DNA from 3 places in the Rhodosalinus sp. FB01 genome. Region 1 is predicted to be linked to each of the others. Evidence: riboswitches for the same ligand, from Rfam matches in the RefSeq annotation. Region 1 holds a riboswitch; each other region holds the start of a gene.
What was found. A riboswitch is a leader RNA that binds a small molecule or an ion and turns the genes downstream of it on or off. The one in region 1 is predicted to bind cobalamin.
Positions count from the first base shown of each region.

Region 1 (3,261 bases):
AGGCGCTGGGCTCCACGTCGGCCACGCGCTGCACGTCGAAGGTGCCGCGAAGGCGGTCGGTGAAATCGACGTCCACCCCGAGGGTGAGGTCGTGGCGCGGCACGAGCGCGAGCCGCGTGCCGTCGGTTTCCGCGTCCGTCAGGGTATAGGCGCCGAAGACGGCCACGCGGTCGGTGTAGGCGTAGCGCCCCTCGATCTCCAGCCCTTTGCTGACCGTGGTGCCGGGAACCTGGTTGTAGCATCCGAAGCCGCTGCCGCAGGCCGTGGCGGCGCCGTCGAAGCCGATCAGGTCGTCGATCTCGGCGTAGAAGGCCGTCGCCTGCACGAAGCGCTCCTCGCCGAAGCGCCGCTCGACGCCAAGCTCCACGCTGCGGCTTTTCTCGACCTTCAGGGTCGGATCCCCCGCGGCGCTGAACCGCTCGAAGAGCGACGGCGCGCGAAATCCGGTGCCGACCACGGCGCGGACCGTCGTGTCCGGCCGCGCGCGCCAGGCGAGCGCGACGCGCCCGGAGGTATTGCCGCCGAAATCGTCGTTGTCGTCGTAGCGCAGCGAAACCGCGACATCGAGGTCGTCCCGCGGACGGAAGATCGCCTCGGCCAGCGCCGAGGTCGTCACCGAAGAGCCCGCGTCGAAATCGGTCTCGTACTCCTCCTCGGTGCGGTCGAGCCCGAAGCTGAGCGTGGTCCCGCCCGACAGCTCGGTCGTGCCGAGATAGGAAAGCTGGTCGCGGTCGCCGTCGAACGCTTTGATCACGCCGCCCGGGTCGCGGCGTTCCGCGCGGAAGGTCGAATAGCTGAAGGTGTGATCCACGCCGAAGGCCGCGATTTCCGCGAAGACGCGCGCGCCGGTCTGCTCCAGGAAATTGGTGCCGCTGTTGTCGGTGGTCGAGCGGTCGATTTCCGCCTCGGCGTCACGGTGGAAGGCGGAGAACCCGAGCACGACACCCTCGCCCACCTCGTAATCGCCCGAGAGCGACAGGAACGTCTCCTCGTAGCCGTCGTCCTCCGAATCGCCCGCGCGGGCCGAGATGCCGTCGGTCTCGGTGCGCGCGAGGTTGAAGGCGAGCGCGCCGCGCTCGCCGCGGGTGGCCACCCCGACCGAGCCCCGCGCCGTGCCGAAACTGCCGCCCTCGGCGAAGCCCTTGACGAAGGTGCCGGGCTCGCTCGCGCGGAAGGTGGTCACGTCCACCACGCCCGCGATCGCCTCGGAGCCGTAAAGCGCCGATTGCGAGCCCCTCACCACCTCGACGCGTTGCAGGCCCGCGCTGGTCAGGCCGCCGAAGTCGAAGCCGAGCTGAACCGCCGACGGGTCGCTCACGTCGATGCCGTCGATGCGCACGCCGACATAGGCGCTGCCGAGGCCGCGAATCCGCACGGTGCTGGCGCTGCCGAGGCCGCCGTTGGAGGAAAAGGACACGCCGGGAATGCGATCGAGCGTGCGCTCGAGCGTCAGCGGCGCCTCGTCGAGCGCCTCTTCGTCGAGGACGTCGACGATGGCGCCGGTGCGGTTGACCTCTTGCGGGACGAGCGCGCCGGAAACGACGATCTCCCCAAGATCGAAGCTTTCCTGGGCCAGGGCCTGGGAGGCGGAAAGAAGCGCCGCGACGGCGGCGGATGCGGAGAGTGGAAGGCGGGTCATGGATCTGTCCCTTCATGGCGGCCCGGGGGCCGACGGCCGGTGAATGCCCGCGACGGACGGCATGACCGGCCCCTCGCGGACGACGAAACGATTGTCACCTCGACGGAAGGGTCCGTTGCCCGTGGCGCGCCCCGCGCCAGGACAGGGTGATCGCCTCGGCAGGTCTCCTGGCTTGCGGGTCGTCGCTTGGCCGGGCCTTCCCGCCGCGCCCCTAGGCGCCGCAGTGGCATGTTCCGGCTTCGCTCTCCGCTCACAGTTGCGGGGGCAGCCGCAGATTCGGGCCGGCGCGAAGCCGGATCCTCACTGCGTTCCCTTTTCATCCGACGCCGAAACGCCGGAACCGAAGCAGGGCGAAGGTGCCCGCCGCCCGGCGCGGTTGTCAAGCGCGTTCGACCCGGCGGCGGCCACGGCGCCGCGCTGTCGCTTTTCGGCTTAGCGCGGCAGCGATTCTGTCTTATGCCTCGCCCCGACTGGAAACTCGGGGCCTGATGATGACGAGGATGATGCCGAAGCGAGCTGCACCGTCGCGGCGCGGGAGGGGTGCGCAATGACGCTTTATCTGCGCTGGGTGCTCGAGACCGAACTGCGCGGCGCGCCGGACGACGATCTGGCCGCGATCGCGCAGGACCTGCTCTACCAGGCCCGGGAGGAGGAGGCGGGCACGCTGCAATGCGATGTCCATCTTTCGGAGGATGGCGAACGGCTGCATCTGCTGATGGGCTTTTCGAACGATACCGCCGTGGTCGAGCATCTGCAGGGGTTCACGCGGCGTTTCGCGCGCCCGCTGTTTGCGCTGGTGCGTCCGTTGCGCATGACGGTCTATGGCGATCCGTCCCCCGAGGTGCGCGAGGCGCTCGGCGCGTTGCAGCCGACCTACATGCCGCGCCTGCAGGACGGCTAGAGAAGCCCCCGCAGCGCCGAGGCGCAACGCTGCAGCGTGGCCTCGATCCGCGGCCGGAATCCCGGCATCTCGTAAAAGGACCCTTCCGCGGAGTGGCCGACCGCGGCGATTTCCCCGCCCGAGCAGCGAAACCCGATCGCCGTGGCGGTGACGCCTGGCTCGAACTCGCCGTCGCAGTGCATGATCCCGCTGGGCGCGGCCCCCTCGATGAGGCGCATCACGGCGGCGCGGTCGGTGATGGTCTTCTCGGTCCAAGCCGCGACCGGTGCCTCGGCCACCAGCTGCGCGCGGCGCTCGGGCGGTTCCTGCACGACGAGGGCGCGGCCCATCGCGGTGGCGAGAAGCGGCAGCCGGCTGCCCACGGTGAAGCCCAGCCGCGGCGCCAGCCCGTCGCCGCCCGTGTGGGCGAGGAAGATCGCGTCTTCCCCGTCGCGCATCGCCATGGACAGCGGCTGCCCGCACTGCGCGGCGAATCCCTCGAGCACCGGCTGGATCGCAAGGCCGAAGCGGCGCCCCTGCAGGAACCCGCCCGCCAGGACGAGAATGCGCGGCGACAGGGAATAGCTGCGCCCGGTCTGCCGGACATAGCCCAGCCGCACCAGCGTGAGCACGAGCCGGCGCGCCACCGCGCGGTCGATGCCGCATCGCCGGGCGATCTCGGGGATGGTGAGCTGCTGCGCGTCGGCGTCAAAGCATTTCAGCACACACAGCCCCTTGGCGA
Region 1 covers NZ_JBGFSH010000002.1:324,608-327,868, reverse strand. The annotation lists gene AB6A65_RS04310 (TonB-dependent receptor plug domain-containing protein) at 1-1,639, opposite strand, end outside; cobalamin riboswitch at 1,779-1,999, opposite strand; gene AB6A65_RS04305 (hypothetical protein) at 2,187-2,540, shown strand; gene AB6A65_RS04300 (helix-turn-helix domain-containing protein) at 2,537-3,261, opposite strand, start outside.

Region 2 (3,261 bases), on a different contig from region 1:
CGGCCGCCTGCGGGGCGGTCCGGGGCAGCGTCTCCGCCGCCGGCCCGGACGCGGTGTCGGGCCGGCGCAGGGCGGCGGAAAGCGGCGCCGGACGGTCGGGCGGGGATGGCATCGCCGCCTCGGTCTGGGCGGCGGGCGGGGCGCGCCAGGCCGTGACGAGGGCCGTCAGACCCGCGCCTCCCGCCTCGAGCGAGACCGTGGCCGCACCGCCCGCGCCGGCGGCGGGCGCCGCGCCGCCCGACCATTGCGCGAAGGCGCCCACGTGCAGCGCCAGCGCCACGCCCGTGAAGGCGGCGAATTCGAGCCCTCCCTTCATCGCGGCCGTACCGCCAGTTCGATCTCTGCCGCGCCCGTCTCTGCGAGACGCCGCAGCAGCGCGGCGAACTCCGCCGCCGGGAGCGTCGCGTCCGCACGAACGGTGAGCGGGCCGGCCCCGGCGTCGCGCGCGGCGAGCGCCTCCCACGCCGCCGCGCCTTCCGCGCCGCCGAAGGCCACCCGCCCGGCCGCCGAGACGTGCAGGACCGCGCCGGCCTCGGCGCCCGTCTCCGCGCCCGCTTGGGGCGGGGTCACGTCGAAGGGGGCGGGCGGGGCGATCTCGGCCGTCATCAGGAAGAAGATGAGCAGCAGGAAGACGACGTTGATCATCGGCACGATGGCCTCGGGACGGGTGCGCGCAGGGGGGCGGGAAAACTCCATCGCGTCTACTCCACCAGCAGGAGCCGGCCGTGGCCCGCGGCGCGGAGCGTCTCGGCCACGTCGGCGAGGCGCTGCAAGTCCGCGCCCGCGATCGCGCGCAGGACCAGCGGGTCGGCCGGCGTCTCGGTCAGCGGGGCGAGGGCGGCGGCGAGGCCGGTTTCGTCCACGGCGCGGCCGTTGAGCGTGACGCGGTCGGGGAAGATCTCCACCAGCCGGGGCGGGCCGCTCCAGTCCGCGCCCCCGCCGGCCGGTGAAAGCGGCAGGGCCGCGTCGCGCCCGAACTGCGCCACCAGCATGAAGAAGACCAGAAGCAGGAACACCACGTCGATCATCGGCGTCAGGCTCGGGCGGCGGCGCGGACGGGCGGCGGCGAAATCGAACATCAGGCCGCCTCCGCCGCGCGGGGGGGCAGGTGCGTGAAGACGCGGGTGGCAAGATCCTCCATCTCGCCCTGGACCGCCTCGGCCACGCTCTCGAACCAGGTGAGCGCGGCGGCGGCGGGGATCGCCACCGCCATGCCGGCGGCGGTCGTCAGGAGCGCCTCCCAGATCCCGCCCGCGAGGACCGAGGGGTCGGCCCGCGCGCCGCTGGCCTGAAGCGCCTGGAAGGCGTCGATCATGCCGAGGACGGTGCCCAGAAGCCCGATCAGCGGTGCGATGGTGGCGATGAGTTCGAGCGCGCGCAGCCCTTCCCGGAGCCGGGCTAGTTCGGCCCGCGCGATGCGCGTCGTCTCTTCGCGGGCGGCGGGCTCGGCCATGGCCGGATCCTCCGCCGCGCCCATGGCGGCGGCCGCGAGCCGGGCGCGCACGCCGCTGCCGCGCGCGGCCTCGGCGCGGGCCTGCGTCGCGCGGCCCTCGGTCCAGAGCGCCACGGCGGCGCGCGCCCGCGCCCCGCCCCAGGCGCCGAGCCGGGCCAGCCGCCAGAGTTTCCAGAGAATGAGCGCCAGGGTGAGGACCGAAAGCGCCGCGATGACCCAGAGCGCCGGGCCGCCACGGGCGAGGAACTCGCCGATCCCGCCGAACGCCGCGTCGCCCGCCATGCGCCTCTCCTCCCGCCGCCGGGCCGGGCCCGGTCTGCGCTTCGTGTCTTGTCCGGGAAGGGGCGGCCTGCCCGGACCGGTGATCGGTTTCACCACGCCGGAAGGCTCCGTCGCCCCGGCGCGCCCCGCGCCCGGACAGGGTGATCGCTCCGGCAGGTCTCCTGACTCGCGGGTCGTCGCTCGGCCGGGCCTTCCCGCGGGCCGTGCCCGCAGTGGCATCTTCCGGCTCCGCTCGCCGCTTACAGTTGCGGGGGCAGTCGCGGGTTTGGCCTCCCGGCCGCACCGCGTTCCCATTTTCACCGGGCGCGCGAGCGCCCGGACCGGAGCATCCCGACCCTTACGCCGAATCGCGCTTTCGGAAAAGCAGAACCTCGTGCGTGCCACTCAGTTGCACGCCGCCCTGCGGGGCTGTACCCGTGCCGGGAGTGGGGGAGATCCGCCTATGCTGGAGCGCCGCAGCGCGAAGATACGTCTGACGAGGGCGTTCCAGGGACAAGCGCAGCGTCTCTACCCGTTCTTCCGGCAGCACACCTATCGCGGACCGCTTCTGCCTTCGGAGGTCGAGAGTCGGGTCGCCGTTTCGCTGCGGGACGGGTTTCTTTACAACCGGATCCCCAAGACCGCGAACTCGCTCATGACCTGGATGCTCGCCAGGGCCTCGGCAGACGCCGCGGGCGAGCCTGCGCCGGAACGGCCGAAGAGCTATTTCCCGACGCCGCGGCGACTGTCATCGGCCGAGGCCGCCCGTGTCGAGCACGAGATCTTCAAGTTCGCGATCGTGCGGAACCCCTATTCGCGCACGCTTTCGGCGTATCTGGACAAGATCGCCGCGGGAAAACAGCAGGCGCGCACCTTCGAGAAGTGGCGCGGCGCCCCGGTTCAGCGGGAAGAACCGAGCTTCGGCGAGTTCTGTCGCTATCTGGACGCGGTCGGGCTGCGGGACGACGTGCACTGGGTGCCGCAGACGGAGCTGCTTTGCGAGGTGCCGGGCTGGTTCGACCGGATCTACCGGCAGGAAAGGCTGGGCGAGGCCGCCGAGGAAATCATGGGGCGGATCTTCGGCGTGGCGCCGGAGTTCCCGGCGCGGGTGGGGCCGCGCCCGACCGGGGCGTCGAAGCTCATCGCCCGCCACTATGACGACGAGACGCGCCGGATCGTGGCGCGGCTCTTCGCGGCGGATTTCGATGCCCTGGGCTACGCCCCGGATCTTCCGGGCGCGGCCTGATCCGTCAGCCGATCTCGGCCAGACGTTCGAGCGCCGCGCGCAGGCGCTGCGCCTCGTCCTCTTTCAGGGCGAGGGTCGCGCGGGTTTCGTCCACCACCTCCTCGGGGGCGCTTTCGACGAATTTCGGGTTGGAAAGCCGCCCCGAAAGCCCGCCCATCTCCTTCTCGAGCTTGCCGAGCGTCTTCTCGAGCCGCGCCTTCTCCTCGGCGACGTCGATGACGCCGGCGAGCGGCAGGCCGAGGCTCGCGCCCTCCACGGCCACGGTGACCGTGCCCTTCGGGAAGCCGTCGACCTCCTCGAG
Region 2 covers NZ_JBGFSH010000003.1:55,289-58,549, reverse strand. The annotation lists partial or broken gene AB6A65_RS05180 (hypothetical protein) at 1-316, opposite strand, end outside; gene AB6A65_RS05175 (ExbD/TolR family protein) at 313-696, opposite strand; gene AB6A65_RS05170 (ExbD/TolR family protein) at 702-1,079, opposite strand; gene AB6A65_RS05165 (MotA/TolQ/ExbB proton channel family protein) at 1,079-1,735, opposite strand; cobalamin riboswitch at 1,869-2,075, opposite strand; gene AB6A65_RS05160 (sulfotransferase family protein) at 2,178-2,960, shown strand; gene AB6A65_RS05155 (valine--tRNA ligase) at 2,965-3,261, opposite strand, start outside.
Region 2: it holds a riboswitch for cobalamin, as region 1 does, so the genes downstream of both, AB6A65_RS05165 (MotA/TolQ/ExbB proton channel family protein) here and AB6A65_RS04310 (TonB-dependent receptor plug domain-containing protein) in region 1, are expected to answer to the same signal.

Region 3 (3,261 bases), on a different contig from region 1:
GGGCACTGGGACGGCGAGGAGGAGGCGCGCTGGATCGGCGAGGAGATCGAGGCGATGCAGGGCGGCACGCGGGGGATGCGGCCCTTCTCGCTCGACGAGATCGCGATCCTCGTGCGCGCCTCCCACCAGATGCGCGCCTTCGAGGACCGGTTCCTCACGATCGGCCTGCCTTACCGCGTGATCGGCGGGCCGCGCTTCTACGAGCGGATGGAGATCCGCGACGCGATGGCCTATTTCCGGCTCGTCGTCTCGCCCGCGGACGATCTGGCCTTCGAGCGGATCGTGAACACGCCCAAGCGCGGGCTCGGCGACAAGGCCCAGCAGAAGATCCGCGCCGCGGCGCGGGCCCGGGGCGTGAGCCTTCTGGAGGGCGCGCGGGCGCTGCTGGCCGAGAAGGGGCTCTCGGGCAAGGGCGCGGCGGAGCTTGCGAAGCTTCTCGACGGGCTCGACAGGTGGGGCCGGATGGCGGGCGATCCCGGCCTCAGCCATGTCGAACTGGCGGAGATCGTTCTCGACGAGTCGGGCTACACGGGCATGTGGCAGAACGACAAGACGCCCGAGGCGCCGGGGCGGCTCGACAACCTCAAGGAACTCGTCAAGGCGCTCGAGGAGTTCGAGAACCTCACCGGCTTCCTGGAGCATGTGAGCCTCATCATGGACAACGAGGCGGGCGCCGAGGGCGAGAAGGTCTCGGTGATGACGCTGCATGCCGCCAAGGGGCTGGAGTTCCCGGCCGTCTTCCTGCCGGGCTGGGAGGACGGGCTTTTCCCCTCGCAGCGGTCCATGGACGAGCAGGGCCTCAAGGGCCTCGAGGAAGAGCGCCGCCTCGCCTATGTCGGCATCACCCGCGCGGGCGAGCTCTGCACGATTTCCTTCGCCGGCAACCGGCGCGTCTTCGGCCAGTGGCAGTCGCAGATGCCCTCGCGCTTCATCGACGAGCTGCCGGAGGAGCATGTCGAGGTTCTGACGCCGCCGGGGCTTTACGGGGGCGGCTACGGTGCCGCGGCCACGGCGGGCATCGAGCGTCGCGCGGCCGAGGCCAACGCCTACAACTCTCCCGGCTGGCGCCGGATGCAGGAGCGCGCCGGCGCGCGCCCGGTCAGCCAGCCGCGCGAGACGCGCGGGCAGGTGATCGACCTCGAAGCGGTCAGCGCCCACAGCGTGGGTGATCGCGTTTTCCACCAGAAGTTCGGCTACGGCACGATCAAGGGCATCGAGGGCGACAAGCTCGAGGTCGCCTTCGAGAAGGCGGGCGACAAGAAAGTGGTCGCCCGCTACGTCACCGGCGCCGACGACGTCCCGTTCTGAGGCAAGCCGAACCACCGGCGGAACCGCGCCCGCCCGGGCTTGAAAATCGCTTTCGTCTGACGGGGAATCGGCTACGCTCGGTCTTGTCAGGGTGCCGCGGCGCGTGCGTCGCGGAGAATTGGGAAGCCGGTGAGACCCCGGCGCTGCCCCCGCAACGGTGAGGGCGGGATGCGACAGGCAATGCCACTGGGACCGCTCCCGGGAAGGCGCCTGGCGCGGGGCCATTGGCCCCACCCGCCCCGAGCCCGGAAACCAGCCCTGGCATGACGTCGAACCGCGGGTGGCGGTGTGGGCGGGGACGTCGCGCGGCGCCGCCGCGGTGCTGTCCCGCTCTTTCAGTCATCCGCTCCAATGGCCGCGGGGCGCGGCCCGGGAGATGAGAGATGGGTGACCGGACGGGCCGCGCAGGCCGGCGGGCAGGGCGCAAATGACGGCGCTGGCGATCATGGACGGGCTGCAAAGGCTCGCGCGAGAGGGCGACGCGGCCGAGCAGGCCGCGCGGCTCGGGTTCCTCGAATGGGTTTTTGCCCTCTCGGCGGACACCAGCCCGCAGCAGGCGGCGAGCCGGGCGCTCGACGGGCTCGACCCGCCCGAGGCGCCCAGCGCCGCCGCGGCGGCCTTCCTGGAGTTTCTGGAACAGGCGACGCGGCCGAGCGTCGTGGGCGCGACTCGCCGGGGCGGGGCGCGCGGACGCCGTCGCGCGCTGCACTGACGCGCCGGCGCCGCGCCGCGACGGGAAATCACGGGACATCCCGTTTTTCGAAGCTTGGGAAAGAGAAACGGCGACGCCCGGGAGGAGGAGGAAGGCGCCGCCGTTTCGATCTCGAAGGCCCCAGGGAGGAGGAGAGGGGGCGCTTCGATCCTGTGTCCGCATCCCGCACCCGAGGGCGACGGGCTGCGTCGTATAAGGTGCGGCGGCATCGGGGAGGAGGAGAGATGCCGCCGCCAGTTTTCAGAAAACCCAGGGAGGAGGAGAGGGTTTCCTGATCCGTATGTCTGCGGGCGCCTGCCTTGCGTGTTGGCGTCAACCTGCGCCGCGTTCCTTCCAAAGATACGTTTATGCTGCGCTTGCACAATAGCCGGCGGCTCAATGCTGCTATGCGGCAAATGCATATGACATACTGACCTTTTCCGGGCACCGCTGCCCGTTCCTTGTGCGCTTCTTGAACGCTTGGGCTCGCCTGCCCACGTTGCGCCCGGGCTTGCCTGGAAGATGGGCGGCCCGTGCACGGCGACGCCCGCTCATTTCCCGTCGATGGCATCCGGCGGAATGCCGGAACGCCCGACTCGCGCCCGGCGAGCGATTCGCCCGGGCCGGGCGACGGATCTTCGGCGACGCGACAGTTTTCTGGATACGGCTGGGAAATCATGGGCCGAAAAGGGAGTCCGGAAATTCGCACCATATATGGAGCAATTTTCAGGGATGGTCATATATATTGTATTTCAGTCCCGCGGGAGCATGGCAAAAGCCGCTCATGCAAGGCGGTGACGCGTCTGTGGTTGCCTGTCGTCCCACAAAAACTTGTTGATTTCCATGAATTCCCATGGCATCCCTTTTCTCACGATGAGGGACGGGACGAAGGGGCGGAAAAGAACCCCGAACAAGGCTCCCATAAAAAGTCAGGTTTCATACAGGCACCCCGCTTTCATCGTGAAAGAGAGATCCGGTGCGCGGGCGAGCAGACATCCCCCCAGGTGGCGCGCGCAGCCGGACACCCCGGCGACGGGACGAGGGCGGCGGATCGGGCTTTGGCAGCAGCTCGATCCGCCGTTTTCGTAAGGCGCCGGGCCTTCGGGGGCGAAGGTTGAAAGGGCGGTAGGGACAGTGGGCCGCAGGTTCAGAGGCGAGAGCCGCAACAAGGTGGACGCGAAGGGCCGGGTGTCGATCCCGGCCTCGTTCCGCCGCGTGCTCGAGGCCGCCGACCCGAACTGGACCGATGGGCTCAACCCCGA
Region 3 covers NZ_JBGFSH010000001.1:491,635-494,895, reverse strand. The annotation lists gene AB6A65_RS02390 (ATP-dependent helicase) at 1-1,308, shown strand, start outside; cobalamin riboswitch at 1,381-1,584, shown strand; gene AB6A65_RS02385 (hypothetical protein) at 1,736-2,020, shown strand; gene mraZ (division/cell wall cluster transcriptional repressor MraZ) at 3,134-3,261, shown strand, end outside.
Region 3: it holds a riboswitch for cobalamin, as region 1 does, so the genes downstream of both, AB6A65_RS02385 (hypothetical protein) here and AB6A65_RS04310 (TonB-dependent receptor plug domain-containing protein) in region 1, are expected to answer to the same signal.